Regions from separate parts of the Streptomyces sp. NPDC002463 genome, predicted to be linked through region 2. Evidence: riboswitches for the same ligand, from Rfam matches in the RefSeq annotation. Region 2 holds a riboswitch; each other region holds the start of a gene.
The links. A riboswitch is a leader RNA that binds a small molecule or an ion and turns the genes downstream of it on or off. The one in region 2 is predicted to bind thiamine pyrophosphate.
Positions count from the first base shown of each region.

Region 1: another riboswitch for thiamine pyrophosphate. It lies ahead of ACFYX3_RS17895 (thiamine ABC transporter substrate binding subunit); the one in region 2 lies ahead of thiO (glycine oxidase ThiO).
Region 3: another riboswitch for thiamine pyrophosphate. It lies ahead of thiC (phosphomethylpyrimidine synthase ThiC); the one in region 2 lies ahead of thiO (glycine oxidase ThiO).

Region 1 covers NZ_JBIARL010000008.1:94,779-105,023, forward strand. Annotated here, with positions in the region: gene ACFYX3_RS17870 (LOG family protein) at 1-113, shown strand, start outside; gene ACFYX3_RS17875 (hypothetical protein) at 193-1,167, shown strand; gene ACFYX3_RS17880 (dihydrofolate reductase family protein) at 1,172-1,819, opposite strand; gene ACFYX3_RS17885 (ABC transporter ATP-binding protein) at 1,930-2,952, opposite strand; gene ACFYX3_RS17890 (ABC transporter permease) at 2,952-4,565, opposite strand; gene ACFYX3_RS17895 (thiamine ABC transporter substrate binding subunit) at 4,616-5,710, opposite strand; TPP riboswitch at 5,791-5,900, opposite strand; gene rlmN (23S rRNA (adenine(2503)-C(2))-methyltransferase RlmN) at 5,930-7,042, opposite strand; gene ACFYX3_RS17905 (phosphatidate cytidylyltransferase) at 7,337-8,443, opposite strand; gene frr (ribosome recycling factor) at 8,443-9,000, opposite strand; gene pyrH (UMP kinase) at 9,095-9,859, opposite strand; gene tsf (translation elongation factor Ts) at 10,023-10,245, opposite strand, start outside.
Region 2 covers NZ_JBIARL010000002.1:271,112-281,356, reverse strand. Annotated here, with positions in the region: gene ACFYX3_RS06430 (YhgE/Pip family protein) at 1-829, shown strand, start outside; gene ACFYX3_RS06425 (TetR/AcrR family transcriptional regulator) at 849-1,457, shown strand; gene ACFYX3_RS06420 (DUF4126 domain-containing protein) at 1,783-2,430, shown strand; gene ACFYX3_RS06415 (phytoene desaturase family protein) at 2,485-3,894, shown strand; gene ACFYX3_RS06410 (hypothetical protein) at 3,899-4,726, opposite strand; gene metF (methylenetetrahydrofolate reductase [NAD(P)H]) at 4,781-5,698, opposite strand; gene thiE (thiamine phosphate synthase) at 5,815-6,468, opposite strand; gene ACFYX3_RS06395 (Rv2175c family DNA-binding protein) at 6,587-6,952, opposite strand; gene ACFYX3_RS06390 (NAD(P)/FAD-dependent oxidoreductase) at 6,996-8,159, opposite strand; TPP riboswitch at 8,293-8,405, shown strand; gene thiO (glycine oxidase ThiO) at 8,403-9,602, shown strand; gene thiS (sulfur carrier protein ThiS) at 9,599-9,799, shown strand; gene ACFYX3_RS06375 (thiazole synthase) at 9,805-10,245, shown strand, end outside.
Region 3 covers NZ_JBIARL010000007.1:156,389-166,633, reverse strand. Annotated here, with positions in the region: gene ACFYX3_RS16510 (cytochrome ubiquinol oxidase subunit I) at 1-683, opposite strand, end outside; gene ACFYX3_RS16505 (cyclophilin-like fold protein) at 897-1,301, shown strand; gene hisC (histidinol-phosphate transaminase) at 1,320-2,414, opposite strand; gene ACFYX3_RS16495 (LacI family DNA-binding transcriptional regulator) at 2,806-3,912, shown strand; gene ACFYX3_RS16490 (metallophosphoesterase) at 4,176-5,681, shown strand; gene ACFYX3_RS16485 (hypothetical protein) at 5,844-6,470, shown strand; gene thiC (phosphomethylpyrimidine synthase ThiC) at 6,508-8,304, opposite strand; TPP riboswitch at 8,299-8,433, opposite strand; gene ACFYX3_RS16475 (YibE/F family protein) at 8,505-9,887, shown strand; gene ACFYX3_RS16470 (SsgA family sporulation/cell division regulator) at 10,030-10,245, opposite strand, start outside.

The DNA of each region.
Region 1 (10,245 bases), on a different contig from region 2:
CGGCCTGGCCCCTCCTGGAGTCCCTCGCCGCCGACCGCCCGATGGCGGCACGGATCGCCCTGGTGGACTCGATCGACGAGGCCCCGGCGGCGCTGGAGCGACTCGGGAGGTAGCCGGCCTCCGCCGCGCGGCGGAGACGGACGCGCCCGGGGGCCGATGCCCCCGGGAGTCCTCCGACGGCAGTCTCGGGCCATGACCCCGAAGACACTCCTGTCCACGTGGCCGTCCTGGGCGGGCCGCGCCGCGTTCGTCTGGTCGCTGCTGTACGCCACGGGCGCGGCCCTCGCCGCGCTCACGGGCCCCGCCTTCGGCTACGCCCTCCTCGCCAAGGGCACGGGCACCGGACCGGAGACGGGCGCGGCGGTGCTGTACGGGGCGGCCGCCGTCCTCGCGTACGCCCTGCTGCGCCGCCCCGGCGTCCGGTGGCTCCCGACGGCGGCGTGGGCGGTCGTCGCGCTCTGCCTGACCTCGGGCTTCCCTGCCCTCCTCAGCCCCGTCCACCTGCTGTTCCTCCTGTCCCGCAACCAGGACCCGGTCGACTGGGCGGCTCTCGTCAACCAGTTCCTCGCCGTCCTGGGCGCGGTGTTGTGGAACTGCGCGGCCCTCGCCCATCGGCGCCGGACGCAGGGCACGTGCCCGTACTGCGGCGGGCGCGGCCACCGCACCGGAACCACGGCCGCCCGGCCCGCCACCCGCGCCGGTCTCGTCGCCGTCGCCGCCCTCGTCCCGTACGCCGTCCTGAAGACGCTCTGGGCCCTGGGCATCACCCCCGGCTACACGGGCACCGGCCGCCCCGGCGTCGACCCGCAGTACACCAGCGACCTGGGCATCTGGCTGTACGACCACGGGATCGACGTCACCGCCGTCCTGGCGCTCCTCGGCATGGCCCTCGCGCTCGCGCTGACCCGCCCGTGGGGCCGGCGGCTGCCCCGGCTTCCGCTGCTCGCGCTCGGGTGGACGGGGGCGGGCGCGCTCGCCCCGTTCGGGGCGTTCCTGGCCGCCTTCGGCCTGCTGGCCTGGACGGGAGTGATCACCGCCGGCGTGGCGGACCACGCCCCGTGGGTGGTCGCCGTCGCGTACGGCGGCTTCTGCGGCTACGGCCTCGCCCTCGGCCGAGCCACCCGCGCCTACCAGCGGGCGACCCGGAGGGCGTGCACCAGGTGCTAGGACCTCACTTCCGCCAGAACAGATAGTGCGTCACCCGACCACCAGGGCTGGGCACGATGTCGCAGTGGAAGCGGTCGTACAGCTCCTCGGGGGACTCCCACAGCCGTGACCCGGATCCGAGCTTCACCGGCGACACGGCGACGTGCAGCGTGTCGACGAGATCCGCGTCCAGGAACTCCCGGATCGTCATGGCCCCGCCGCCGAGGCGGACGTCCTTGCCGCCCGCCGCCTCCTTCGCCATCCCGAGGACGGTCGCGGGGTCGGCGTCGACGAAGTGGAAGGTGGTGTCGGCGAGCGTGAACGAGGGGCGCGGGTGGTGCGTCAGGACGAACACCGGCGTGCGGAACGGCGGCTTCTCGCCCCACCAGCCGCGCCAGTCCTCGTTCTCCCAGGGCCCGCGCAGGGGCGAGAACTTGTTGCGGCCCATGATCTCGGCGCCGATGTTCCGCGCGTAGTCCCGCGTCAGGTAGTCGTCGAGGCCGCGGCTGCCGCCGGGGTCGGTCCGCATGGGCCAGCTCGCCGTGGCGCCGGCCCAGGAGAACATCTCCCCGGGCTCCGCGTGACCGAACGGCCTTTCGAGGCTCTGGCCCTCACCGGCACCGTATCCATCGGACGAGACGTTGAAGTTCTGGACTCTGAGCAGCTGGCCCACGGCTTCCTCCTGCGTGGTCGACGGGAAAACGACGAACACACAGGAGACTCCCCCGGCGACGAGAACTCATCGCACCCCGCGCGCCGGAGTGTCGCCCCCGAGCACCACCCCTAGGGAGCGTCGTCCCCGAGCACCACCACGTCCTCCGCCCGGAACTCCACGCCCACCCGGGCGCCTTCCTCCGGCGCCTCCCGGAGCGGGAGCTCGGCCTCCAGGTCGGGACCCTCGGCCGGCCGGAGCCGTACGACGACCTGGCTGCCCCGGAAGGTCCTGGACTCCACGGTCCAGGCCGGACCCTCCTCCACGAGCCGCACCCCGCCCGGGCGGACGAGGAGCCGCCGCTCGCCCTCCGGCGAGCCGTCCGGGACCGGGACCTTCCCCCACGCGGTCTGCGCGACGGCGCCCGTCACCCGCGCCGCCACCACGTTGTCGAAGCCGAGGAACCGGGCCACGAACTCCGACGCGGGCCGAGCCCACACGTCCGCCGGCGCACCCGACTGGGCGATCCGCCCGTCCCGCATGACCACGAGCCGGTCGGCGAGCGCGAAGGCCTCGCCCTGGTCGTGGGTGACGGCGAGGACCGTCGTCCCGAGCCGCCCGAAGAGCTGCCGCAGCTCCACGACGAGCCGCTCCCGCAGCCCCCGGTCGAGCTGGCCGAGCGGTTCGTCGAGCATCAGGAGCCGGGGCGAGGGGGCGAGGGCGCGGGCGAGCGCGACCCGCTGCTGCTCGCCACCGGAGAGCGCGGCGACGGACCGCCGCTCGGCGCCGGGGAGGCCGACGAGGTCGAGCAGCTCCCGTACCCGCTCGGCCTGTTCGGCCTTCCGGGCGCCCCGCATGCGGAGCCCGAAGGCGACGTTGCCGCCGACGTCCCGCTGCGGGAAGAGCTGGTGGTCCTGGAACATGAGGCCGACGCCCCGCCGGTGCACCGGCACCCCGGCCTGGTCGGCGCCGCCGAGCAGCACCCGGCCCGTGTCGAGCGGCTGGAGCCCGGCGACGGCCCGCAGCAGCGTGGACTTGCCGCTGCCGCTGGGGCCGAGCACGCACACGATCTCGTGCTCGGCGACGTCCAGGTCCACGGCGTCGAGCACGGCCCGCTCCCCGAACCGTACGGTCGCGTCCTCGATCGACAGCATCAGAACTCCCCGGAGGTCCGGTCGGTGCGGAGCCGTTCGAGCAGCAGCAGGGACACCGCGCACACCACCATCAGAATCGTCGAGAGGGCCATGGCCTGGCCGTAGTTGAGCTCGCCGGGCCGGCCGAGCAGCCGGGCCACGGCGACCGGCAGCGTCGGGCTGTCGGGCCGGGCGATGAACACGGTCGCCCCGAACTCGCCGAGCGACACCGCGAAGGCGAACCCGGCCGCGATGAGCAGCGCCCGCCGCACCATCGGCAGGTCCACCTCCCGCCAGGCCCGCCACGGCGAGGCGCCGAGCACGGCCGCCGCCTCCCTCAGCCGCTCGTCCACCGCGCGCAGGACCGGCAGCATCGTCCGTACGACGAAGGGGACGCCGACCAGTGCCTGGGCGAGGGGTACGAGGATCCAGCTGGCCCGCAGGTCGAGCGGAGGCTCGTCGAGCGTGATGAGGAAGCCGAAGCCGACGGTGACGGCGGAGACCCCGAGCGGCAGCATGAGCAGCGCGTCGAAGCCCCGCACCAGCCGCCCGGCCCGCCGGGTGAGGGCCGCCGCCGCGAGTCCGCCGATCAGCACCGCGATGGCGGTGGCGGCCACCGCGTACCGCAGCGAGTTCCCGATCGCCTCCAGGGGCGGGACGAGGAAGGTCCCGGACTCGTCGAGCGAGCCGAGCGCCCGGTAGTAGCCGAGCCCGTACCCGCGCGGCCCGGCGAAGGAGCGCTCCACGAGCACACCGAGCGGCAGCAGGATCAGCAGCGCCACGGAGAACAGCACGCCCGCGAGCAGCGCCCACTGCCCGGCGCCGCGCGGCCGGCGAGCGGTCCGCTCCGGCGCCACGAGCCGCAGGGCGGTCTCCCGCCGCCGTACGGTCCAGGCGTGCACGCCCAGGATCGCGCCGACGGCCGCGAACTGGACGAGGGTCAGGACCGCCGCCGTCGACAGGTCGAGCAGCCGGGCGGTCTGCCGGTAGATCTCGGCCTCGAGGGTGGAGTACGCGTCCCCGCCGAGGATCTGCACGACGCCGAAGGAGGTGAAGGTGAAGAGGAAGACCATCAGGGCGGCGGCCGCCACCGACGGCGCGAGCGCGGGCAGCGTGACCGTCCGCCAGGCCCGCCAGCGGGAGGCGCCGAGGACCCGGGCGGCCTCCTCCTGGCGCGGGTCGAGCTGCGACCAGAGGCCGCCGACGGTCCGGACGACGACCGCGTAGTTGAAGAAGACGTGCGCGAGGAGGATCGCCCACACACTGGTGTCGAGCCGCAGCCCCCACAGCTCGTCGGTGAGCCCGTTCCGGCCGACGAGCGCCAGGAACGCGGTGCCGACGAGAACGGTCGGCAGCACGAACGGCACCGTGACGACGGCCCGCAGCGCGCCCTTGCCGGGGAAGTCGAAGCGGGCGAAGACGTACGCCCCGGGCAGCGCGACCAGCAGGGTGAGCCCGGTGGAGGCGAGCGCCTGCCACACGGTGAAGCCGAGCACGTCGAGGATGTCCGGCCGGCTCAGCGTCTCGCCGATCCGGCCGAACCGCCAGGCGCCGTCGGGCCGGAGCCCCCGGTCCACGATGGACACGACGGGCCAGGCGAAGAAGACCCCGAAGAACGCGACGGGCAGGGCCATCAGCCCGAGCCGCGTCGCGTCCCCCCTGAGGTCCCGTGTCACCTCACGTGTCACTTCAGGACGAGCGACGACCACTGCTGGATCCACGGGTCACGCTTCTCGGCGATCTTCTGGGGCGTCATGGTCTCCGGCTTGTCGATCACCACGCCGTGCTTGGTGAACAACTCCGGCAGGGCCGCGTCCTTCGCCACCGGGTTGACGAACATCTGGAGCGGCATGTCCTCCTGGAACTTCTTGGAGATCAGGAAGTCGATCAGCGCCTTGCCGCCCTCGGGGTTCTTCGCACCGTTCAGCAGGCCCGCGAACTCGACCTGCCGGAAGCAGGTGCCGGTGGAGACGCCGGTGGGCGCCACCTTCGGCTGCGGCTCGCCGTACAGCACCTCGACCGGCGGGCTGGATGCGTACGACACGACCAGCGGCCGGTCGCCCTTGGCCTGCTTGCCGCCGGCCGAGCCGGAGAACTCCTGGTTGTAGGCGAGCTCCCAGCTGTCGACGGTCTTCACACCGTTGGCCTTGAGCTTCTTCCAGTAGTCCTGCCAGCCCTCGTCGCCGTACTTCGCGGCCGTGCCGAGCAGGAAGCCGAGGCCCGGGGAGGACAGCTCGGGGTTCTCCACGACGAGCAGGTTCTTGTACGCCGGCTTCGCGAGGTCGTCGAAGGTGACCGGCGGCGCCAGCTTCTTGTCCGCGAAGTACTTCTTGTCGTAGTTGACGCAGATGTCGCCGGAGTCGATCGGGGTGACCCGGTGCTCCTTGTCGAGCTGGTACGTCGCCGGGACCCGGTCCAGGCCCTTCGCCTCGTACGGCACGAAGATCCCGTTGTCGAGGGCGCGGGACAGCAGCGTGTTGTCGACGCCGAAGAAGACGTCACCCTGCGGGGAGCCCTTGGTCAGGATCTCCTTGTTGACGGCCTCGCCGGCGTCGCCGCTCTTCAGCACCTTGACCGTGAACCCGGTCTGCTTGGTGAAGTCCGCGAGGACTTCCTTGGAGGCGTTGAACGAGTCGTGGCTCACCAGCGTCACCGTCTTCGGTGCGGGCTGGTCGGTCTTGCCGGCCGCGCCCCGGACGTCGTCGGTGCCGCACGCGGCGAGGCTCGTGACGCCGAGCGCCGCGACGAGCGCGACGGCGGCGGCCTTCTTGATGCTCACTGGATTCCTCCTGGGTGTGACCAGGAAGAGACGCGGCCCTGCCCACGACCGGCGGACCGGGCGCGGGCAGGGCGCAACAGCTTGAGTTACGACCGAACTTCCTACCCAGAATGACCTGGGCGAGGTTCAGAGGGTCTGCGGTCTACGGTTACCGCACTCTCAGCGCTGTGGCGCTCCCCTGTCGGAATATGGAGATGTGTTCGAGCTCAGACTACAAGGTCAGCGCTCGGCGGCCGCGAGCTGTCCACAGGCACCGTCGATCTCCTGACCGCGGGTGTCCCGCACGGTCACCGGCACGCCGTGCCGGGCGATCGCCTCGACGAAGGCCTTCTCGTCCTCGGGGCGGGACGCCGTCCACTTGGACCCGGGCGTCGGGTTCAGCGGGATGAGGTTGACGTGCACCCGCTTGCCCTTGAGGAGGCGGCCGAGGAGGTCGCCGCGCCAGGCCTGGTCGTTGATGTCCCGGATGAGGGCGTACTCGATGGAGATCCGGCGCCCGGACTTCTCCGCGTACTCCCAGGCCGCGTCGAGGACCTCGCGGACCTTCCAGCGCGTGTTGACGGGCACGAGGGTGTCGCGGAGCTCGTCGTCGGGCGCGTGCAGCGAGACGGCGAGACGGCACTTGAAGCCCTCGTCGGCGAAGCGCAGCATCGCGGGCACGAGGCCGACGGTGGAGACGGTGATGCCGCGCTGCGACAGCCCGAGGCCGTCCGGCTCGGGGTCGGTGAGCCGCCGGATGGCTCCGACGACCCGCTTGTAGTTGGCGAGCGGCTCGCCCATGCCCATGAAGACGATGTTGGAGAGCCGCGCCGGCCCCCCGGGCACCTCCCCGTCCCGCAGCGACCGCATCCCGTCCACGATCTGGTGCACGATCTCGGCGGTCGACAGGTTCCGGTCGAGGCCCGCCTGCCCGGTCGCGCAGAACGGGCAGTTCATCCCGCAGCCGGCCTGCGAGGAGATGCACATGGTCACCCGGTCCGGGTAGCGCATGAGCACCGACTCCACGAGCGTGCCGTCGTGCAGCTTCCACAGGGTCTTACGGGTGGTGTCGTCGTCGCACGAGATGTGCCGCACCACGGACATCAGGTCGGGCAGCAGCTCCCCGGCCAGCTTCTCCCGCGAGGCGGCCGGGATGTCGGTCCACTCGGCGGGGTCGTGCGCGTACCGCGCGAAGTAGTGCGTGGACAGCTGCTTGGCGCGGAAGGGCTTCTCGCCGATCGCGGCGACGGCCTCCTTCCGCTCGGCGGGCGAGAGGTCGGCGAGGTGCCGCGGCGGCTTCTTGGCTCCGCGGGGGGCGACGAAAGTGAGTTCTCCGGGCACTGGACGGGCCACGATCGGGTGTCTCCTCAGACGGCACGAGGTCTGGTATCCCCGCGGCGACGGGGAGCGTGGCATCACGATGCCGGAGCCAGGAGACCTCACTGGACCGTCCTCGCAGTGGCGAGGACGACGGAAGGGCCCGCGACGCACGCGCCACGAGCCCTTCCAGAGTACCCGCTGTCCGTCAAGCCGTTCCGACGAACAAAGCCAGCAGCAGCCACACCACCGGCGCCGTCGGCAGCAGGGAGTCCAGCCGGTCCATGATGTATCGACGTGCGGCTCCGCCGCATGGCGCCGTGGCCGGTGTCAGCCGGTACCGACGAACAGCGCCAGCAGCAGCCACACCACCGGCGCCGTCGGCAGCAGGGAGTCCAGCCGGTCCATGATGCCGCCGTGGCCCGGCAGCAGCGTGCCCATGTCCTTGATGCCGAGGTCGCGCTTGATCATGGACTCGCCGAGGTCGCCGAGCGTCGCGCTCGCCGCCACCGCGAGGCCGAGGATCAGGCCCTGCCACCAGGCACCGTCGTCGATCATGAACTGCATGCACAGCGCACCCGCCGCCATCGCGAACGTCACCGCGCCGACCAGGCCCTCACGGGTCTTGCCGGGACTGATCCGCGGGGCCAGCTTGTGCTTGCCGAAGCGCCAGCCGACGGCGTACGCCCCGGTGTCGCTGACGACCGTGAGGATCAGGAACGTCAGCACCCGCTGCGCCCCGTCGTCCGCGGTCAGCAGCATCGCCACGAAGGTCGCCAGGAACGGCACGTAGAACGCGGCGAAGACCCCCGCCGTGACGTCCTTCAGGTAGCCCTCGGGCGGCTCCGTCATCCGCCAGACGAGCACCGCGAGCGCCGTGAGGGCCATCGCCACCCAGGCGCCCTCGGCGCCCCGGACGTAGCCGGCGACGACCATCGCCGCGCCGCCGACCGCGAGCGGCACCAGCGGAGCCTTGATCGCCTTGCGCTCCTGGAGGCGGGAGGTGAGCTCCCACAGGCCGACGACCACGGCGACAGCTATCACTCCGACGAACGCCGGCTTCCAGATGAACAGCGACGCGATGATGACGGCGCCGAGCCCGACCCCGACCCCTATGGCCGCGCCCAGGTCACGGCCCGCGCTCTTCTTCTGCCGGGGCGCCGGCGACGGCGCGGACGGCGGAGGCGGGGTGGGGCTGGACATGGGCTCCTGCGGGTGCTCGTGCGGCGTCTCGTCACGGAACAGGGGACCGCTCGGGTGAGCGGCCCCCCGGCCGTGACCGTCCTGGAATCCGCCGGCGGGAACGTCGGGCACGATGGGCATGGGCCGAGTCTGCGCCGCCTGCTGCCGATCGTATGCGGGACCCGCCGGGGCAGGCCCCTGGTCGGGTCCCCCACGGCCGGAACCGGCCGGGGCCCCCCAGGAAGAGTCGTTCATCAGACCTCGAGCAGCTCGGCTTCCTTGTGCTTGAGCAGCTCGTCCACCTGCGCGACGTACTTCGCGGTGGTGTCGTCGAGCTCCTTCTCGGCGCGGCGGCCCTCGTCCTCGCCGACCTCGCCGTCCTTGACGAGCTTGTCGATGGTCTCCTTGGCCTTGCGGCGCACCGAGCGGATCGAGATCTTCGAGTCCTCGGCCTTGCCCTTGGCGACCTTGATGTACTCCCGGCGGCGCTCCTCGGTCAGCTCGGGGAACACCACGCGGATGATGTTGCCGTCGTTGCTCGGGTTGACGCCGAGGTCCGAGTCGCGGATGGCCTGCTCGATGTTGCGCAGCGCGCTCTTGTCGAACGGGGTCACCACGGCCATGCGCGGCTCCGGCACCGAGAACGACGCCAGCTGGTTGATGGGGGTGATGGCACCGTAGTAGTCGGCCACGATCTTGTTGAACATCGCCGGGTGCGCACGGCCGGTGCGGATCGCGGCGAAGTCCTCCTTGGCGACCACGACGGCCTTCTCCATCTTCTCCTCGGCCTCGAGGAGGGTCTCTTCGATCACCACTTGCTCCTGCGTGTCGTCGCGTTGTGTCCTGCACGGTGTACGACCGGCAGGGCTCTGTCCATCCCCTTGCGGGGCGGTTCCCCGGTTCGGGTCAGGCCCGGGTGCCCTGGTCGCTCACGAGCGTGCCGATCTTCTCACCCTTCACCGCGCGAGCGATATTGCCCTCGGTGAGCAGTTCGAAGACGAGGATCGGGAGGTTGTTGTCCCGGCACAGGGTGACGGCGGTGGCGTCGGCGACCTTGAGGTCACGGGAGATCACCTCGCCGTACTCGAGGGCGTCGAACTTGACCGCGTCGGGGTTGGCCTTCGGGTCGGAGTCGTAGACGCCGTCCACGCCGTTCTTGCCCATGAGCAGGGCCTCGGCGTCGATCTCCAGGGCGCGCTGGGCGGCGGTGGTGTCCGTGGAGAAGTACGGCATGCCCATGCCCGCACCGAAGATGACCACGCGGCCCTTCTCCAGGTGGCGCACGGCGCGCAGCGGGATGTACGGCTCCGCGACCTGGCCCATGGTGATGGCGGTCTGGACGCGGGAGTCGATGCCCTCCTTCTCCAGGAAGTCCTGGAGCGCGAGGCAGTTCATCACGGTGCCGAGCATGCCCATGTAGTCGGAGCGGGCCCGGTCCATGCCGCGCTGCTGGAGCTCGGCGCCGCGGAAGAAGTTGCCGCCGCCGATCACGATCGCGATCTCCGCGCCGTCGCGGACGACGGCCGCGATCTCACGCGCGATGGCGTGCACGACGTCGGGGTCGACGCCCAGGCCGGTACCGCCGGAGAAGGCTTCTCCGGACAGCTTCAGCATGTAGCGGCCGGCCTTCTTGCCGTTGTTGTCGTCGCCCTGTACGGCGCCCTGATTCATGGAGATCTCCTCGTGCACATACGAAGGAGGCCATTGCCTTGGGTCCTCTCGGTATCCCGTACGGCAATGGCCTCCTCGTCAGATCTGCGGTCGTCCTGCGCGGGCGCGGACGACTGCCTCAGACCCTACCGGGGTCCGGTGTCCGTCGCGTTCGCGTACGGACTCAGATGCCGACCTTGATGCGCGTGAAGCGCTTCAGGGTGACACCGGCCTCGTCCAGGACCTTCTGGACGGACTTCTTGTTGTCAAGGGCGTACGGCTGGCCGAGCAGCGTGGCGTCCTTGAAGAAGCCGTTGACGCGACCCTCGACGATCTTGGCGATCGCGGCCTCGGGCTTGCCCTCGGCGCGGGTGGTCTCCTCGGCGATGCGACGCTCGGACTCGACG
Region 2 (10,245 bases):
CGGTTCGGTCAGCCTGGACACGGGGGTCGGCAAGCTGAAGAAGGGCGCGGGCGACCTGGACGGCGGCCTGTTCAAGCTGGCCGACGGCTCGGGCACCCTCGCCACCGGCCTGAAGGACGGCGTCGACCAGATCCCCGACTACGACCGGCAGGACCGCGACCGGCGTACGGAGGTCATGGCCGACCCGGTCAAGCTGGCCTCGCAGTCCCTGCACAAGGCGCCCAACTACGGCACCGGCTTCGCCCCGTACTTCATCCCGCTCTCCCTCTGGGTCGGCGCGATGGTCGCGTACATGATCATCCAGCCGCTCAACCGGCGCGCCCTCGCCGCCGGCGGCTCCGCCTGGCGGATCGCGCTCGCGGGCTGGCTCCCGGTGGCGGCCATCGGCATCCTCCAGGTCGCGGCCCTGATGTCGGTCCTGCACTGGGGCCTCGGCCTCCAGATGACCCGGGCCGCCGGCACGATCGGCTTCCTCGCCCTCGTCACCTGCTGCTTCGCCGCGATCATCCAGTGGCTCAACGCCCGCTTCGGCGCGGCGGGCCGGATCCTGGTGCTCGCGTTCCTGATGCTCCAGCTGACCTCGGCGGGCGGCACGTACCCCGTCCAGACCAGCCCGGCCTTCTTCAACGCCGTCCACCCGTTCCTGCCGATGAGCCACGTGGTCGAGGCGCTGCGCCGGCTGATCACGGGCGGCGGGCTCGGACCGGTCTGGCAGGCCTGCGCGGTCCTGGCGGCCTTCACCGTCGGCGCCCTGGCCCTGACCGCCGTCTCGGCACGGCAGAAGCAGGTGTGGACGCTCGACCGTCTCCACCCCGAACTGTCGCTCTGAACCTGTGAGAATCGACGCCATGGACAGCAGCAGCACCCGACGCCAGGCCACACGCACGAAGCTCTACGAGGCGGCCGTCACCCTCATCGCGGAGCAGGGCTTCTCCGCGACGACGGTCGACGAGATCGCCGAGCGGGCCGGCGTGGCCAAGGGCACGGTCTACTACAACTTCAAGAGCAAGACCGAGCTCTTCGAGGAGCTGCTGCGCCACGGGGTGTCGCTGCTCGCCGCCTCCCTGCGCTCGGCGGCAGAGGAGACCGTCGAGCGCGGCGGGACCCGGGTCGAGGCGCTGGACGCGATGATCCGGGCGGGCCTCGTCTTCATCGACCGCTACCCGGCCTTCACCCAGCTGTACGTGGCCGAGCTGTGGCGCACCGGGCGCGCCTGGAACTCGACGCTCCTGGTGGTCCGTCAGGAGGCCGTCGCGGTGGTGGAGGGCGTCCTGCGCGAGGGGGTGGCGGCCGGCGAGCTGAGCGACGAGATCGACGTCCAGCTGACGGCGTCCGCGCTCGTCGGGATGGTGCTCGTGGCGGCCCTCGACTGGCAGGCCTTCCAGAGCGAGCGTTCGCTCGACGACGTGCACGCGGCGCTCTCGCGACTGCTGCACGGGCGCGTGGGCGGCCGCTGAGCGGCCTTCCGGACCGCACGGACGAAGACCCGCGCCCGCCCCGACAGGCGAAAGGCCGGCGCCACGCGCGCGAGGCCGCCGAGGCGCACGCGCGAAAGGCCGGTGCGGTGAGGCTCGATCCCCCCGAGCCTCGCCGCACCGGCCTCTTTCGCTCCCCCGTGCCGGCAGGTGCGCGCCCCCGTTCCGCAGCCCCGTGCCGGCGGTACCGGAGCCGCGCCCCTTCCGTGGGCTCCACTCTCTCCTCCGGGCACCACCGGGCCCATCCGCGCGCCTACTCATCTCGCCCCCTAGGTACGGATACTCAGTCCTGGTTACGATCGCGGGCGTGTCCGTACTCCCCCTCGTGTTCACCAGCGGCTGGGCGAGCGGGATCAACGCCTACGCGGTGGTCCTGCTGTTCGGCGTCTTCGGCGCGACCGGGCTGACCGACGAGGTGCCCGCGTCCCTGCAGCGCACCGACGTCCTCGTCGCGGCCGGCGTGCTGTTCCTGTGCGAGGCGGTGGCGGACAAGATTCCGTACGTCGACTCGATATGGGACTCCGTCCACACCGTGATCCGGCCGATCGCGGGCGCCGTGGTCGGCGCCCTGCTGGCCGGGCAGAGCGGTTCGCTGCCGGAGCTGGCGGCGGGTGCGGTCGGCGGTTCGACCGCCCTGCTCAGCCACTTCGTCAAGGCCGGGACGAGGATGGCGGTCAACACCACGCCGGAGCCGTTCTCGAACGTCGCGCTGAGCCTGGCGGAGGACCTCGGGGTGGCCGCGATCGTCACCTTCGCGGTCTTCCATCCGGTGGCGGCCTCGGTCGTCGCGGCCGTCCTGCTCCTGTCGGGCCTGGCGATACTGGTCTTCCTGGCCCGGCGGATCCGCCGCTTCTGGCGCCGCCGGTCGCAGCGGCGGGAGGAGAGACGGCTCGCGGCGACGGGGGCGCGGCCACGGGCCCGGGCCCCGCTCGACGACGGGTCCGAACACTTCTGACCGGGCCCGACCGGGCTTCCTGCGGTGTCCGGGGCGCCCAATAGACTCGCCCGCATGGCACGGATTGTGGTGATCGGCGCGGGACTCGGCGCCATGGCGGCGGCGGCCCGACTGGCGGTCGCCGGACACACGGTGACGGTGTACGAGAAGACGTCGACGTACGGCGGCGCGGTCGGCCGCTTCGAGCGCGACGGCTTCGCCTTCGACACCGGCCCCGGGCTGCTGCATCTGCCCGCCGTCTACCGGGACCTGTTCGTGAAGACCGGCAAGGAGCCGCTGGAAGAGTGCGTCGCGCTGACGCAGGTCGATCCGGCGGCCCGTCACGTCTTCGCCGACGGCACCCGCGTCGACCTGCCGAACGCCTCCCGGGCCGGCACGGTCGCCGCCCTGGACGCGGCGCTCGGCACGGGGGCGGGCGAGCGTTGGGGCGACTTCCTGACGCGGGCCCGCGAGGCCTGGGACCGGACCCGGCGGCCGCTCCTCGAGGAGCCGCAGCCGGCCGACCCGGCTCCCCTCGCCCGTGAGCCGTACCCGGCCCTGAAGGCGGGCCTGCTGCGCCGCCCGACGACCACGCTCGCCCAGGTCGGGGTGCGGGAGCTGCGCGACCCGCGGCTCGCGGCCCTCCTCGACGCGTACGCGTGGTCGTACGGCTTCGACCCGGCGGCCGCCCCGGCCTCGGCCGCCGTCCTGCCGTACATGGAGCAGACCTTCGGCAGCTGGTACGTGGGCGGGGGCCTGCGGGCGCTCGCCGACGCGGTGTACGAGCGGTGCCGGAAGCGACGGGTGGAGTTCGTGTTCGACACGGCGGTCGAGGACGTCCTGGAGAAGGACGGCCGGGCGGCCGGTGTCCGGCTGGCCGGCGGCGCGACCGTCGAGGCCGACCACGTGGTCTCCGGGGCCCCCGTGCCGGCGCTCCACCACGGCGAGGGCCCGCCGCGTCACCAGGCGATCGGCACGGGCCGGGTGACGGTCTGTCTGGCCCTGCGCGGCCCCCGGGAGGCGGACGCGGTGCACCGGACCGTCGTGCACGGCGAGGGCGGGCGGCCGACCGTGACCGTGCTGCGGCCGGACGACCCGGCGCTGCGCCCGGACGGTGCGTACGAGTCGGTGACGGTCACGGCGACCGTGCGGACCTCCCCCGGGCAGGATTGGGAGGCCTTCGCCGACCGGATGGTCGAGGCCGCCGGGCGGGCGGTCCCGGGGCTCGCGGAGCGACTGCTGTGGCGGCACGTCCGCACCCCGGAGGACGTACGGCGGGACACGGGCGTCGCCGAGGTGCCGGGGCCCGCGCTGGCCGGGGCCGACGGCCGGCTCCTGCCGGCCGCCAACCGCTCCCCGCTGCCCGGCCTGTACTTCGCCGGCGGCTGGTCCCACCCCGGCGGCGGGCTCGCGCACGCGGGCATGTCGGGCGCGCTGGTGGCCGGGCTCATCGTGGAGGGCGCGGACTTCCGCGGCTCCCGGTGAGGCCCTAGTAGCGGTACTGGTCGTCCGGGTGCGGCTGCTCGTGGCCGTACGGGGCCTGCGGCTGCTGCTGGGCGTGGTCGGTGTCGCGCTGCTGCGGGACCCAGACGCCGCCGGGCGGGGTGTCGTAGGTGTACGAGGGGGCGTAGGGGTCGGCGTAGTACGGGGTGTACTGCTGGCTGTCCGTGCCCGGGCCGATGTACGGGTCGGAGTACGCGGCGTACTGCTGCTGCCCGGCGGCGCCGTAGTCGTAGGCGGGCTGCTGGGCGTAGCCGGGCTGCTCGTACGAGGTCTGGTCGTACGCGGGCTGCTCGTAGGACGGCTGCTCGTACCCGGACGCCGGGTAGGAGTCGTGACCCGTGCCGTAGACCCCGTACTGGCCGGTGTCCTCGGGCATGGGCTGCGGCTCGTAGACGGCCGTCGTCTCGGCGGCGGTCTCGGGGTGCGGATCGTGGCCGGGCCCGCCCTCCTTGTCGTACCCCGTGCCGTACGCGTCGTCCTCCGAGTCGTACGAGAGCTCGGTGACCTCCAGGGTGGGTCCGGCCTGCGCGGCGGCCTTGCGGCGGCGGCTCGCCCCCGGGCTGCCGCCGATCGCCCAGCCGGTGGAGAAGCCGCGGCGGAAGGAGAGCGTCACATAGGTCTGGCCGACGGCGAAGGCCACCGCCCCGGCGACGATGACGAGGACCGAGGGCAGCAGGACGCCGATGACCACGCAGAGGAAGCCGCCGAAGGCGAGCAGGCGCCAGCGCAGCCGCGCCTTGTACTGGAGGAGCACCTCCCCCAGCAGCCACAGTGCGACCACGCCGAACGCGATGTAGAGGACCGTCCACCCCATGCCCCGCCGCCCCTCTCCACGGTCACCGCCGCGGGTCGGGGCGGCTACGACCGGTCACGACTGCTCGTGCAGTCCGAGATTCTCGTAGATCTCGAGTGTCGCGGTGGAGCTGTTGAGCGTGATGAAGTGCAGTCCGGGGACACCCTCGGAGAGCAGACGCGCGCAGAACTCCGTCGCGAACTCGATACCGATGGAGCGTACAGCGGCGGGATCGTCCTTGACGGCGAGGATGCGGTCTTTCACGTCCGAGGGGAAGACGGCGTTGCTGAGCTGGGGCAGCCGGTCGAGGGTCTTCACGTTCACGACGGGCATGACCTCGGGGATGATCGGGGTCTCGCAGCCCGCCTTCTCCACGCTGTCGCGGAACCGCAGGTAGTTCTCCGGGTCGAAGAACATCTGGGTGATCGCGTAGTCGGCGCCCGCGCGGCACTTGTCCACGAAGTGCCGGATGTCCGTGTCCCAGTCGGTGGACCGGGGGTGCATCTCCGGGAAGGCGGCGACGCCGACGCAGAAGTCTCCCGACTCCTTGATCAGCCGGACGAGCTCGGCGGCGTACTTCACGCCCTCCGGGTGCTCGACCCACTCCCCCAGCGGGTCGCCCGGCGGGTCGCCGCGGACGGCGAGCATGTTGCGGATGCCGGCGTCGGCGTACTGGCCGAGGATGTTGCGCAGCTCGGCGACCGAGTGGTCGACGGCCGTGAGGTGGGCGACCGGGGTGAGCGTGCTGTCGGAGGCGATCTTCTGGGTGGCCTTGACGGTGCCGCCGCGGGTGGTGCCGCCGGCGCCGTAGGTCACGGAGACGAAGCTGGGGCCGACCGCCTCGACGCGGCGCATGGCGTTCCAGAGGACCTGCTCGCCCTTCTCGGTCCGGGGCGCGTAGAACTCGAAGGAGTACGACGTGTCGCCGGACGCGAGGATCTCGCGGACCGTGCGCGCACGGTCCGACCGGACGGAAGCGGTACCAAGGGCCATACGGGCAGGTTAGACGGGGTCCAGGGAACCGTGTGAATGCCGTCCGAGTGTTGGACACGTTTTCGGACAACTGCCGGACGGCCACCGGGCGGGTGCCGGGCGGCTGCTCCGCGGGCTCAGGCCTCGGAGCGCTCGCGGACGCGCTTGGCGAGGGCGGCCGTCGCGGCGGCCGGGTCGGCGGCCTCGGTGATGGCGCGGACGACGACGATCCGGCGGGCGCCCGCGTCCAGGACCTCGTCGAGGTTGGTCTCGTCGATGCCGCCGATGGCGAACCAGGGCCGGTCCTGGGCCAGCTCCGCCGCGTACCGGACGAGGCCGAGCCCCGGCGCGTACCGTCCGGGCTTGGTGGGGGTGGGCCAGCAGGGGCCGGTGCAGAAGTAGTCCACGCCCGGCTCGGCGGCGGCCGCGGCCACCTCGGTCTCGGCGTGGCAGGAGCGGCCGATCAGCACCCCGCCGCCGAGGATCGCGCGGGCGGCGGGCACGGGCAGGTCGCCCTGGCCGAGGTGGAGGACGTCGGAGCCGATGGCGTGGGCGACGTCGGCCCGGTCGTTCACCGCGAGGAGCCTGCCGTGCCGGCGGGCGGCCTCGGCGAAGACGGCGAGGTGCTCCAGCTCCTCACCGGCCTCCATGCCCTTGTCGCGGAGCTGCACGATGTCCACGCCGGAGGAGAGCACGGCGTCGAGGAAGTCCGGCAGGTCGCCCTGGCGCTTCCGGGCGTCGGTGCACAGGTAGAGCCGGGCGTCGGCGAGCAGCTCACGAGGCGTGGACATGGGTGGGTTCCCCCCGTTCGTGCGCCGGCGCCGCGGCGCCCGGCCCATGGAGGGCGGGGCGCCGCGACACCCGCGGGTGGTGTCTTCGGTGCGTTCGTACGTCGTCGGCGCGGGCGCCTCAGATGGCGAGCGCCTGGGCGCGGCGCTTCACCTCCGTGCCGCGGTTCTCGTTGAGCGCCTGCGCGGGCGTGCCCGGCAGGCTCTCGTCAGGAGTGAAGAGCCACTCCAGCATCTCCTCGTTGGTGAAGCCGTCGTCCCGCAGCACGGTCAGGAGCCCGACGAGACCCTTGACGATCTTGTCGCCCTGGATGAAGGCGGCGGGGATCTGCAGGGCGTTGTTCTCGCCGCGGCGCACGGCGATGAGCTGGCCTTCCTTGATCAGCTGTCGCACGCGCACCACGTCGATATCGAGCATCTCCGCGATGTCGGGCACGTAGAGCCAGGCGGGGACGAGAGCATCGATCTTTACGTCAATCTCGGTCACAGGACAAGCCTGCCATCCCGGACTGACAGTCGGTAGTCGGGCCCTACCGGACTGCGGCCTTCAGGGGGACGGACGGGTCCGCGGCGCGCTCCGGGTCGACGGGGACGGCGGCCTCGATGAGCTTGCGGCCCTGGGCCAGGTCGCGGGGACGGCCGACCGCGAGGAGGGCGACGGGCACCCCGGCGCGCAGCCAGAGCACGGACCAGGCCTCGTCGGCCGGGTCGCCGCGCCACAGCAGCTCGTCGGCGTCCGCGTGGTGCCCCGCGTACTGGACGAAGCGGCCGAACTGCTCGGACCAGAAGTACGGCACGGGGTCGTACGGCGCGTCGGCGGCGCCGGTGATCGCCGCAGCGACCGCGCGGGGGCCCTGGAGGGCGTTGTCCCAGTGGTGGACGAGGAGGCGCTCGCCGTAGCGGGCGGAGGGGAAGGAGGCGCAGTCGCCGACCGCGTAGACGTCGGGCAGGGAGGTGCGCAGCCGGTCGTCGGCGGTGACGGCGCCGTCCGCGTCGAGGGCGATGCCGGAGCCGGCGAGCCAGCTCGTGGCGGGGCGGGCGCCGATGCCGACGACGACGGCGTCGGCGGGCAGTGCGCGGCCGTCGGCGAGGACGACGCGGCCGGGTTCGACGGTGTCCACGCGCGCGTGGGTGAGGAGTTCGGCGCCGTTCGCCCCGTACCAGGCGGCCATGGGCGCGGTGACCTCGGCGGGCAGGGCTCCGGCGAGGGGGCGGTCGGCGGCCTCGACGACGGTGACGGCACAGCCGGCCTCGCGCGCGGCGGTGGCGAACTCGGCGCCGATCCAGCCGGCACCCACGACCACGACGGAGTGACGGCGCTCCAGGACGGGCCCGAGGCGCACGGCGTCGTCGAGGGTGCGCAGCAGATGGACCCCGGGGACGCCCTCGGTGCCGGGCAGGACGACGGGCTGGGCCCCGGTGGCGACGACGAGCGTGTCGTACGCGACGGGTCCGGCCTCGGTGTCGATCTCGTGGTCGGCGGCGCGCAGCCCGGTGACGTCCAGGCCGAGGCGGAGCTCGATGGCGAGGTCCTCGAAGTCGATCTCGAAGGCGGAGTCCTCTGCCTTGCCGAGGAGGATCGCCTTGGAGAGCGGGGGCCGGTCGTAGGGCTGGTGGGGCTCGGCCCCGATGAGGGTCACGGGGCCGGTGAAGCCCTGCTCGCGCAGGGCGACGGCGGTCTGGACGCCCGCCATTCCGGCGCCGACGATCACGACGTGCTGCTGGGCCTGCTTCTGCTCGCTCACCCGACCACCTTACGCATCTGACGTACCGTCAGGAAGGGAGGGGTCTGTGGCGGTCCGATCGCGCGGGCTAGTCTGACGGGCGTAAAGCACTCGCGGGAGCCCGGACGCACCGGGCTGAGAGGGAGGCTGGCCGGCCTCCGACCGTACGAACCTGATCCGGGTCATGCCGGCGAAGGGAGGGGCTGGACGCCCATGCGTTCTTCCGATGTCCATGTGTCCGACGGCCGTGTTTCCGACGGCCGTGTGTCCGACATCCTCGTCGTCGGGGGCGGCATCATCGGCCTGGTCACGGCCTGGCGGGCCGCGCAGCGCGGACTGCGCACCGCCGTCGTCGACCCGGACCCGGGCGGCGGCGCCGCGCGGGTCGCGGCCGGCATGCTCGCCGCCGTCACCGAACTCCACTACGGCGAGGAGACCCTGCTCGGGCTCAACCTCGCCTCCGCCGAGCGCTATCCCGCGTTCGTCGCCGAACTCGAGGAAGCCACCGGCCACGACGTCGGCTACCGCGCCTGCGGCACCCTCGCCGTCGCCCTCGACGCCGACGACCGGGCCCATCTGCGCGAACTGCACGCCCTGCAGACCCGCTGCGGGCTCGTCTCCGAATGGCTCAGCGGCCGCGAGTGCCGCCGCCTCGAACCGATGCTCGCGCCCGGCGTCCGGGGCGGGCTGCGCGTCGACGGCGACCACCAGGTCGACCCGCGCCGGCTCGCCGCCGCGCTGATGGCGGCCTGCGAGCGGGTCGGAGTGGTCTTCCACCGGACCCTCGCCGAGCGGCTCACGGTCGTACGGGACCGGGCGAGCGGCGTCGTGCTCGCCGGCGGCGGGGAACTGACGGCCGACCAGGTCGTCCTCGCCGCGGGCAGCCTCAGCGGGCGGCTCGCGGGCGTGCCCGCGGAGGTGCTGCCGCCGGTCCGCCCCGTCAAGGGCCAGGTCCTCCGGCTGCGGGTGCCCCCCGCGTACGCCCCGTTCCTCTCCCGCACCGTCCGGGCCGTCGTCCGCGGCAGCCACGTCTACCTGGTGCCCCGCGAGAACGGCGAGCTCGTCGTCGGCGCCACCAGCGAGGAACTCGGCTGGGACACCACGGTGACGGCGGGCGGGGTGTACGAGCTGCTGCGCGACGCCCACGAACTCGTCCCCGGCCTCACCGAACTGCCGCTCACCGAGACGTGCGCGGGCCTGCGCCCCGGCTCCCCGGACAACGCCCCCCTCCTCGGGCCGAGCGCCCTGCCCGGCCTGCACCTGGCCACCGGCCACTACCGCAACGGGGTGCTGCTCACGCCCGTCACCGGCGACGTCATGGCCGAGGCGCTCACCACGGGCACCCTCCCCGACGAGGCGCGCCCCTTCACCCCCCGCCGTTTCTCCCCCGTACGTCAGGAGCAGCCCGCATGAACGTGTCCGTGAACGGCGAGGCCCGGGTCCTGACGGGCCCCCTCTCCCTGGACGCCCTCGTGGCCACCCTCACCACGGCCCGCGCCGGGGTCGCCGCCGCGCTCAACGAGACGGTCGTGCCGCGCGGCGAGTGGGCCACGACGCTGCTCGGCGAGGGCGACCGGGTGGAAGTCCTCACGGCCGTGCAGGGAGGCTGACCGCGATGTCCGACGACGTCCTCACCCTCGGCGGTACGGAGTTCACCTCCCGCCTCATCATGGGCACCGGCGGCGCCCCCAGCCTCGACGTCCTGGAACGCTCCCTCGTCGCCAGCGGCACGGAACTGACGACGGTCGCCATGCGGCGCCTGGACCCGACGGTCCAGGGCTCGGTCCTCTCCGTCCTGACCCGGCTCGGCATCCAGGTCCTCCCGAACACGGCGGGCTGCTACACGGCCGGCGAGGCCGTCCTGACCGCCCGCCTGGCCCGCGAGGCGCTGGGCACGGACTGGATCAAGCTGGAGGTGGTGGCGGACGAACGCACCCTCCTCCCGGACGGCGAGGAGCTCCTCGCCGCGGCCGAGACCCTGGTCGACGACGGCTTCACCGTCCTCCCCTACACCAACGACGACCCGGTCCTCGCCCGCAAGCTGGAGGACGTCGGC
Region 3 (10,245 bases), on a different contig from region 2:
ATCAGGCCGAGCCGCAGCGAGGTCCGCATGATCGGGATGTGCTTCTTGCGGGCCAGGTGGAACGCGGAGATGCCCACCATGAACGCGCCGCCGACCAGGAACGCCGCCGTGATCGTGTGGAAGAACTGGGTGAGCGCGGTGTTCTGGGTGAGCACCTGCCAGAAGTCGGTGAGCTCCGCCCGGCCGCGCTCCTTGTTGATGCGGTAGCCCACGGGGTGCTGCATCCAGGAGTTGGCCGCCAGGATGAAGTACGCGGAGAGGATGGTGCCGATCGACACCATCCAGATGCAGGCGAGGTGGATCTTCTTCGGCAGCTTGTCCCAGCCGAAGATCCACAGACCGATGAAGGTCGACTCGAAGAAGAAGGCGATGAGCGCCTCGAAGGCGAGCGGGGCACCGAAGATGTCGCCGACGAACCGGGAGTAGTCGGACCAGTTCATGCCGAACTGGAACTCCTGGACGATCCCGGTGACCACGCCCATGGCGATGTTGATCAGGAAGAGCTTGCCCCAGAACTTCGTCGCCCTGAGGTACTTCTCCTTCTCCGTCCGTACCCAGGCGGTCTGGAGCCCGGCCGTGAGCGCGGCGAGGGAGATCGTCAGCGGGACGAAGAGGAAGTGGTAGACGGTGGTGATGCCGAACTGCCAGCGCGCCAGAGTCTCTGGCGCCAGAGCTAGGTCCACGTCGTTTCTCCTTACATCGCCGTCAGCGCCGTGGTCGCATCGGCAGTTTGCCCTGTTCGTACCGTCCATTACGGGACGAACAAGGACACGCTTGTGAACGCGTTCACATTCACAAGCAATTATGGCTCATACGAAATCCGTACCTTCAGCTGGGGTCCCCCTACCGAAGGTCACCTCTTCCCAGGACCTTCAACATATTGTTGAATCCGGGGCATGACCCTTCGGATACGCATCATCTGGCCGGCCGGACACACCACGGCCACCCTTGAGGAGACCCCCACGAGCAAGGCGCTCGCGGGAGCCCTCCCGATCTCCTCCACCGCCCGCACCTGGGGCGAGGAGGTCTACTTCGACACGCCGGTCGCCGCCTCGGTCGAGGACGGCGCACGCCAGGTCGTCGAGCCCGGCACCGTGGCCTTCTGGACGGAGGGCGACGCCCTCGCCCTCCCCTACGGCCCCACCCCGATCTCGCGGGGCGACGAATGCCGGCTCGCGAGCCCCTGCAACCTGCTCGGCGCGCTCGACGGCGATCCGCGGATCCTGGCCACCGTCAGGGACGGCGACCCGATCCGCGTGGAACTGCTCCAGGGCCGACCAGCCCTGGAGGATCAGCCCTGACCGGTCAGCCCTGACCGGTCAGCCCTTGAGGAAACCCTCCGCCGCCTTCAGGAACAGGTCGTTGGCCTCGCACTCACCGATCGTGACGCGCACGCCCTCGCCCGCGAACGGCCGCACCATCACGCCGTGCCGCTCGCACTCCGCCGCGAAGTCCATGGTCCGCTCGCCGAGCCGCAGCCAGACGAAGTTCGCCTGGGTGTCCGGCACGGTCCAGCCCTGGGCCACGAGCCCCGCATGGACCCGCTCGCGCTCCGCCACCAGCGAGCCGACACGCCCGAGCAGCTCGTCCTCGGCGCGCAGCGAGGCCACCGCCGCGTCCTGCGCCAGCTGGCTCACACCGAACGGCACCGCCGTCTTGCGCAGCGCCGCCGCCACCGGCTCGTGGGCGACCGCGAAGCCGACCCGCAGCCCCGCCAGGCCGTACGCCTTGGAGAAGGTGCGCAGCACGGCGACGTTGGGCCGGTCGCGGTAGAGCTCGATGCCGTCCGGGATCTCGCGGTCGCGGACGAACTCCTTGTACGCCTCGTCGAGCACGACCAGGACGTCGGAGGGCACCCGGTCCAGGAACCGCTCCAGCTCCGCGCGGCGCACCGCGGTGCCCGTGGGGTTGTTGGGATTGCAGACGAAGATCAGCCGGGTCCGGTCGGTGATCGCCTCGGCCATCGCGTCGAGGTCGTGCACCTCGCCCTCGGTCAGCGGCACCTGCACGGAGGTGGCCCCGCTGATCTGCGTGATGATCGGGTACGCCTCGAAGGAGCGCCAGGCGTAGATCACCTCGTCGCCCGGGCCCGAGGTGGCCTGGAGCAGCGACTGCGCGACGCCGACCGAGCCGGTGCCGGTGGCGATGTGCGAGACGGGCACGCCGAAGCGGTTGGCCAGCTCCTCCGTCAGGCCGGTGCAGGCCATGTCGGGGTAGCGGTTGAAGTTCGCGGCGGCGGCCAGCGTGGTCTCCATGACCCCCGGCAGCGGCGGGTAGGGGTTCTCGTTGGAGGACAGCTTGAAGGCCACGGGACCGCCCGCGGCGGCCGGCTTGCCCGGCTTGTAGGTGGGGACGCCGTCCAGCTCGGCGCGCAGCCTGGGGCTGCCGGTGCTCTTCCCGCTGGTCTCGCTCACAGTGTGGCCTCCTCGACCGTCCGTACCGCCAATACTCCTCACCTTAAGAGGATTCGCGCCCGCTGCGAATGGGCTGTGGACAACAGGAGGGACACGCTGTGGATACGGCCCCGCTCGCGGCCGGCTCGTGGGGGAGCGCGCGGCCGGGTGGCGTGCGCCGGTGGCGGGCGCCGTGGCGCGCATCCCCCGTAGAGGTGAGTTGAGACCTCTTCGAGACCTCGCCCCCTCGCCAGGCCTACGCCGTTCGATAGCCATGGATCACACGTTAATTCCCCTAACTGCCTTTGATTTCATGCTTCTTGAGCCTTTTCGATCATGCAGAAACGTGCCTGTCAACGCCCGCATATGCGGCCGTCCCGACAGCCCCTCATCGCCCTACTATCGGCTCGCCATGACAGCAGCAGGGAAGCACCAGGTGAGCCGGGCACAGACCCGGGGAAGCCGGCAGGGCCGGGCAGGCATCCGGGACGTGGCCGCCGCCGCCGGGGTCTCCATCACGACTGTCTCCGACGCGCTCAACGGCAAGGGCCGACTCCCGGACGCCACCCGCCGCCACGTCCGCGAGGTCGCCGACAGGCTGGGCTACCGCCCATCCGCGGCGGCCCGCACGCTCCGTACCGGCAAGTCGGGACTCATCGGCCTGACCGTGACCACGTACGGGGATGAACCTTTCACCTTCACCGAATTCGCGTACTTCGCGGAGATGGCCAGAGCAGCCACATCGGCGGCACTCGCCCGGGGCTACGCCCTGGTCATCCTCCCCGCCACCTCCCGCCATGACGTCTGGTCGAACGTCGCCCTCGACGGCACCGTCGTCATCGACCCCTCCGACCACGACCCGGTCGTCACCGAACTGGTCCGCCAGGGCCTGCCCGTCGTCTCCGACGGACGCCCCGCCGGCACCCTTCCGGTCACCGCCTGGGTCGACAACGACCACGAAGCCGCCGTCCTCGACCTGCTCGACCACCTCGCCGACGCCGGCGCCCGCCGGATCGGCCTCCTCACCGGAACCACCACCGACACGTACACCCGTCTGTCCACCACCGCGTACCTCAACTGGTGCGAACGGGTGGGCCAGGACCCCGTCTACGAGGCCTACCCGGCGCACGACCCGTGCGCGGGCGCCGTCGCGGCCGACCGGCTGCTCGCCCGCCCGGACCGGCCCGACGCCGTGTACGGCCTCTTCGACCCCAACGGAACCGACCTCCTCGCGGCCGCCCGCCGCTACGGACTGCGCGTCCCGGACGACCTGCTGCTGGTCTGCTGCAGCGAGTCGACTGTCTACGCCACCACCGAACCGCCCATCACGACCCTCTCGCTCAAACCGCGCCGGATCGGCACGGCCGTCGTCCAGCTCCTCATCGACGCCATCGAGGGGATCGACGCCGACGGACCGGTCGAGCAGGTGATACCGACCGAACTGATCGTCCGCACGTCCTCGCAGCGGCGTTCGCCCCGCACCACGGTCAGCCCGCCGCGCTCACCCGCCAAGGACTGACCCGCCGCCGTCCGACCCGCCGTCCCCGCCCCTGCCCGTGGGCAGGGGCGGCGAAACCGGTCACCGCACCTGCCTCGACCCTGGACTGGACCTTCTCAATTCGGGCGAAACAACCGGTGAACCCGGAGTGGACCCGGATTCACCACCCCTGGTGCGTCACACGGAAGGGCCCTCATTCCTATGATGGGCGGACGACACCGCGGACCACTCCGACCAGGCCGGTCCGCGATGTGCAGGGCATCGCGACGGTGGTGGAGGGGTCGATGACTCAGGGGGCCGGACAGGAGCCCGTGGTGCGCACGGCGACATTGCGCGACTTCCGGGTACCTCCGTACGCGCGCGTACCCGTACAGGGCCACGCCGCCGAACCGCCGGCCCCGGAGAACCCGCCGGTACCGCCGAGGGCGGAGTACGCCCCCACCGAACACGTGTCGCCCACGGAGCTCGTGTCCCCCGCCGAACACCCGGTCCTCGCCACGCCCCTGGCACGTGCCGAGCACCCGGCCCCCGTCTCACATCCGGCATCCGCCGAGCACCTCCCCCCGGTCGCACCCTCGCCGGTCGAGGCCGTCCGCGTGCCGGTCCCACCGACCGAGACCCAGCCGGCCCACGCCCCGTCGGCCGAGGCCGCCCCGCGCGAGGCCCTCGCGGCCGAGGCCTTCCCGGCAACGCCCCTCGCCGCACCGCAGGCCCCCGCCCCCATGCCCGCCGACCCGACGATCCTCCTCGGTCAGCGTCTCGCCCCGGCCTACACCACCGCCACCACCGGGGGGTCATCGATCGTCTCCGTCGCCACCGGGCACCCCGGCAACGCCTTCCCCGAGGGTGAGCCGCCCGAGGGTTACACGCCGACCGAGCGCGACCTCCCGGTCATCAAGCGCGGCGACACCGTCCAGGTCCCCGTCACCCCCGAGCCGGCCCCCGCCCCTGAGCCCGCGAACGGCGACGGACCCGGCCCGCTGTACGTCGTCGGCGACGTCCACGGCTACCTCGACGAGCTCCTCGCCGCCCTCCGCGCCCAGGGCCTCATCGACGAGAACGGCGGCTGGGCCGCGGGCAACGCCCGGCTCTGGTTCCTCGGCGACTTCACCGACCGCGGCCCCGACGGCATCGGCGTCATCGACCTCGTCATGCGCCTCTCCGCCGAGGCCGCCGCCGCGGGCGGCTACTGCAAGGCCCTCATGGGCAACCACGAGCTGCTGCTGATCGGCGCCAAGCGCTTCGGCGACACCCCCGTCAACTCCGGCGCGGGCACCGCCACCTTCCAGGCCGCCTGGCTGCTCAACGGCGGCCAGAAGCACGACATGGACCGGCTCCAGGACGTCCACCTCCAGTGGATGTCCCGGCTCGACGCCGTCGTGAGCGAGGACGACCACCTCCTCCTGCACTCGGACACCACCGCGTACCTCGAGTACGGCCAGACGATCGCGGACGTCAACGACACGGTCCACGAGATCCTCAACCGGAACGACGCCGACGAGGTCTGGGACCTCTTCCGGAAGTTCACCAAGCGCTTCGCGTTCCGCGACGACGGCGGCCCGCAGGCCGTCCAGGAGCTGCTCTCCACGTACGGCGGCAGCCGGATCGTGCACGGCCACAGCCCCATCCCGTACCTCCTCGGCCAGGTCGGCACGGAGGACGGCGAGGACGGCGCGGGCCCGGTCGTGGACGGACCGCACGTGTACGCGGACGGGCTCGCGATCGCCATGGACGGCGGAGTGACCATGGCCGGAAAGCTACTGGTCGTCCAACTCCCCCTGAACGGCTGACGCATAACCCTGCGCATCCGGGGAAGTCGATTTCCGGAAACACCCTGTCAGGCCGTGGCGTCACCGCAATACCATCGGGTCATCCGTAGCAGGCTCTCCTCCGTTTCCGCCCGGCCGAGCGTTTCCGACGGCTGATCCTGGCGGCCCACGGAGCATCGGGGGATGCACATGAACGTGGCTCCGCACCTGCTGACCGAGGACCGCGCCGAGTACGAGCGGCTCCTCGACGACGCACTGAGCACCGCCCACGCACGTCCGGAACTCGCCGGAGTCGGAACGAGGCTGACGGTCACTCAGCTGCGTTCCATGACGATGAACGCGACAGCGCTCGTCACCACCGCCGCGGCGAGCGAGTACGACCACTTCGTGAAGGTCCGCGAGCAGAACCGGGCCGCCCTCGGGGCCCGGCCACCCCGAGCGGAACCCGGCGCGGGCGCCGGTGTCGTCGCCATCGTCAACGTGATGGTGCCCGTCCTCGCGGGCACGGCCGCCGCGATATTCCTGCTGGTCGGAGGCGTTCTGCACGCCCTCGCGCCGAGCGTGGTGTTCGGCGGGACCCTGCTGACGGCAGGCCTCGTCTTCGCCGCCCTGGCCGCGGCCGGCCTGCTGTCCGCGGGCGTCGGCCTCCTCGTGACCGCCCTGCGCAACGCACCCGCCGAGGCCCCGCCCCTCGACGACGAACTCACCCGCGCCCGCGAGGCCTGGCGCCACGCCCTCCTGGAGCGCGGCATCGTCCCCTTCCTCCGCGACGCCCTCGCCGCCGCGGCACCCCCGGACGCGCTCGACTAGCGCCGTACGTTCCGGGGGACACCGCGAGGTCGGAGGATCAGTCCGCCAGCGGCAGGTAGAGCCGGTTGCCCTGCGCGGCGAACTCGGCCGACTTGGCCAGCATCCCCGCCCGGGCCTCTTCCTCGCTGGTCTGCGGGTCGTCGCCGCCGAACTGCTCGGTGATGCTCCGGCTGATCTTCATCGAGCAGAACTTCGGACCGCACATCGAGCAGAAGTGCGCGGTCTTCGCGGGCTCCGCCGGCAGCGTCTCGTCGTGGAACTCACGGGCCGTGACCGGGTCCATGGCCAGGTTGAACTGGTCCTCCCAGCGGAACTCGAACCGCGCGTCCGAGAGCGCGTCGTCCCACTCCTGCGCGCCCGGGTGCCCCTTGGCGAGGTCCGCCGCGTGCGCCGCGATCTTGTACGTGATGACGCCCGTCTTCACGTCGTCCTTGTTCGGCAGGCCCAGGTGCTCCTTGGGCGTCACGTAGCAGAGCATCGCCGTGCCCCACCAGGCGATCATCGCCGCGCCGATGCCCGAGGTGATGTGGTCGTACGCGGGCGCGACGTCCGTGGTCAGCGGGCCGAGCGTGTAGAACGGCGCCTCCTCGCAGATCTCCTGCTGGAGGTCGATGTTCTCCTTGATCTTGTGCATCGGGACGTGTCCCGGGCCCTCGATCATCGTCTGCACGTCGTGCCGCTTGGCGATCGTGTTCAGCTCGCCGAGCGTGCGCAGCTCCGCGAACTGCGCCTCGTCGTTGGCGTCCGCGATCGAGCCGGGACGCAGACCGTCGCCGAGCGAGTACGTGACGTCGTACGCCGCGAGGATCTCGCAGAGCTCCTCGAAGTTCGTGTAGAGGAAGTTCTCCTGGTGGTGGGCGAGACACCAGGCGGCCATGATCGAGCCGCCGCGCGAGACGATGCCGGTCTTGCGGCGCGCGGTGAGCGGCACGTACGGCAGGAGCACGCCGGCGTGCACGGTCATGTAGTCGACGCCCTGCTCGGCCTGCTCGATGACCGTGTCCTTGTAGATCTCCCAGGTCAGCTCCTCGGCCTTGCCGTCGACCTTCTCCAGGGCCTGGTAGAGCGGCACGGTGCCGATCGGCACGGGGGAGTTGCGCAGCACCCACTCGCGGGTGGTGTGGATGTTGCGGCCGGTGGACAGGTCCATGACCGTGTCGGCGCCCCACTTGGTCGCCCAGGTCATCTTCTCCACCTCCTCCTCGATGGAGGAGGTCACGGCGGAGTTGCCGATGTTGGCGTTGACCTTCACCAGGAACCGCTTGCCGATGATCATCGGCTCGATCTCCGGGTGGTTCACGTTCGCCGGCAGCACGGCGCGGCCCGCGGCGATCTCCTCCCGCACGACCTCGGGGGAGACGTTCTCGCGGATCGCGACGTACTCCATCTCCGGGGTGATCTCGCCCCGGCGGGCGTACGCGAGCTGGGTCACGGCCTGGCCGGGGCGGCCGCGGCGCGGCAGCCGGGGACGGCCGGGGAAGACGGCGTCGAGGTTCTTCAGCCCACCGCCGCGCGGCGAGGTGTGCTTGATGCCGTCGTCCTCGGGGCGGACCGGGCGGCCCGCGTACTCCTCGGTGTCGCCGCGCGCGATGATCCAGTTCTCGCGCAGCGGCGGAAGGCCCCGCCGGACATCGGTGTCGATGGCGGGGTCGGTGTACGGGCCGGACGTGTCGTACAGCGTCACGTCCTTGCCGTTGGTGAGGTGCACCTGGCGGACGGGCACCCGGAGGTCGGGGCGAGAGCCCTGGACGTACCCCTTGTGCCAGCCCGGCGTGCGCTCGCCCTGGCCGTCGTTCTGGTCGGAGGCAGGCGTGCGTGCATCCTGAATGGTCATGAGACCGAATCTCCCTACGCCGGCATTACCCGGTAACAGGTTCGGCGGTCGGCGCAGCCTCCTCCCGTACGTGCGTACGGTGATCAGCGCCCTCTCAGCCCGGTGCTCCGAGCTCCCGCGTGTGCAAAGGTGCCACCACGCTAGCGTCATCCCGGCCATGCTGAACAGTGGGCCCCCGCCGTTCTTGCGATGATCGGCCGGTGACTTCCCCCCAGCAGACCCCCGAGCCACACCTTCACCCCCACGGTCCCGGACACGGGCACGGAGGCGGAGGTGTGGACACCCATGGCGGCGGAGGCGGGCACGGCCACAGCCACAGCCACGGACCCGCCGCACCCGTCTCGCGGCACCTGCGCAAGGTCATCGCCGCGATCCTGATCCCCTTCGCCACCGCGGTCGTCATCGGGCTCGCGGTGCTGTGGCCGGGCGGCACCCCGGCGCACGAGCGCACCGGCGTCGGCTTCGACCGGCAGACGCAGCAGGGCAGGGTCGTCTCCGTCGAGCACGTCGACTGCAAGTCGGTGAACGCCGCCCAGGTCCCGCCGACCGGCGACACCTCCACCCCGGAGGGGCGCGAGGCGGCCGACGGCCGGCAGGGGCAGTGCGAGAAGGCGACGGTCGAGGTCACCACCGGCCCGGACCAGGGGCGCAGGTTCGTCGAGATCGTGCAGCCGGACGCACCGCGTCAACTGGACGAGGGACAGGGCGTGGTGGTGGCGTACGCCCCCGACGCCCCGCACGACCTGCAGTACTCGGTGACCGACGTGAACCGCAAGCTGCCGCTGGCGCTGCTCGCCGGGATCTTCGCCGTCGCGGTCGTGGTCGTCGGCCGGATGCGGGGCGTCATGGCGCTCGTCGCGCTCGCCGTGAGCTTCCTCGTGCTGACGTACTTCATCCTGCCGGCGATCCTGGAGGGGTCGAACCCGCTGGTCGTGGCGGTGGTCGGGTCGAGCGCCATCATGCTGATCGCGCTCTACATGTGCCACGGACTCTCGGCCCGCACCTCGGTCGCCGTGCTCGGCACGCTGATCTCACTGCTGCTGATCGGTCTGCTGGGCTCGCTGTTCGTCGGCTGGACCTCGCTCAGCGGCAACACCGACGACTACACCGGTCTGATCCACGGCCTGTACCCGGAGATCGACATGTCCGGTCTGCTGCTCGCCGGGATCATCATCGGTTCGCTCGGCGTGCTCGACGACGTGACGGTCACCCAGACCTCGGCCGTCTGGGAGCTGCACCAGGCCGATCCGGGCATGGGGCCGCGCGGCCTGTACCGGGCCGGGATCCGGATCGGCCGCGACCACATCGCCTCGGTCGTCAACACACTGGTGCTCGCCTACGCGGGTGCCGCCCTGCCGCTGCTGCTGCTCTTCTCCATCGCCCAGAGCAGCATGGGGACGGTGGCCAACAGCGAGCTGGTCGCCGAGGAGATCGTCCGGACCCTGGTCGGGTCGATCGGTCTGGTGGCGTCCGTTCCGGTCACCACGGCGCTCGCGGCCCTGGTCGTCTCCGCCGACCGGTCGGCGTCCGGGGGCGGGAAGCCGACGGCGGTACGGGGAGGGCGCCGCCGTCGCGCCAAGTAGGACGTGGATACGGAGGGTTCGGGGCCGGCCCGGCTCGGGGGAGGGTCCGGCTCGGATACTTCGTACGACTCGTGCGGGTTCTGCTCGGCGGTTTCCGTTCAGGCGGTTCGGCCCAGGCGCGCTCTGTTCAGGCCGGGCCGGCTCAGGCGGGGCCGGCGTTCTCCTCGGCCAGAATCCGGCCGAGGGCGGCCTCCAGGTGGTCCTCGAAGTCACCGAGCGTCCGCTCCTGGCCGAGCGGAACCAGCTTGTCCGTGCGGTCGAGGAAGGCCACCAGCGGCGGCGCGCTGGCCCGGAACAGCGCGCGGTCACCGCCCACCTGGAGTCTGATGGAGACGTCCGAGAGCCTCTCGGGCTCCGT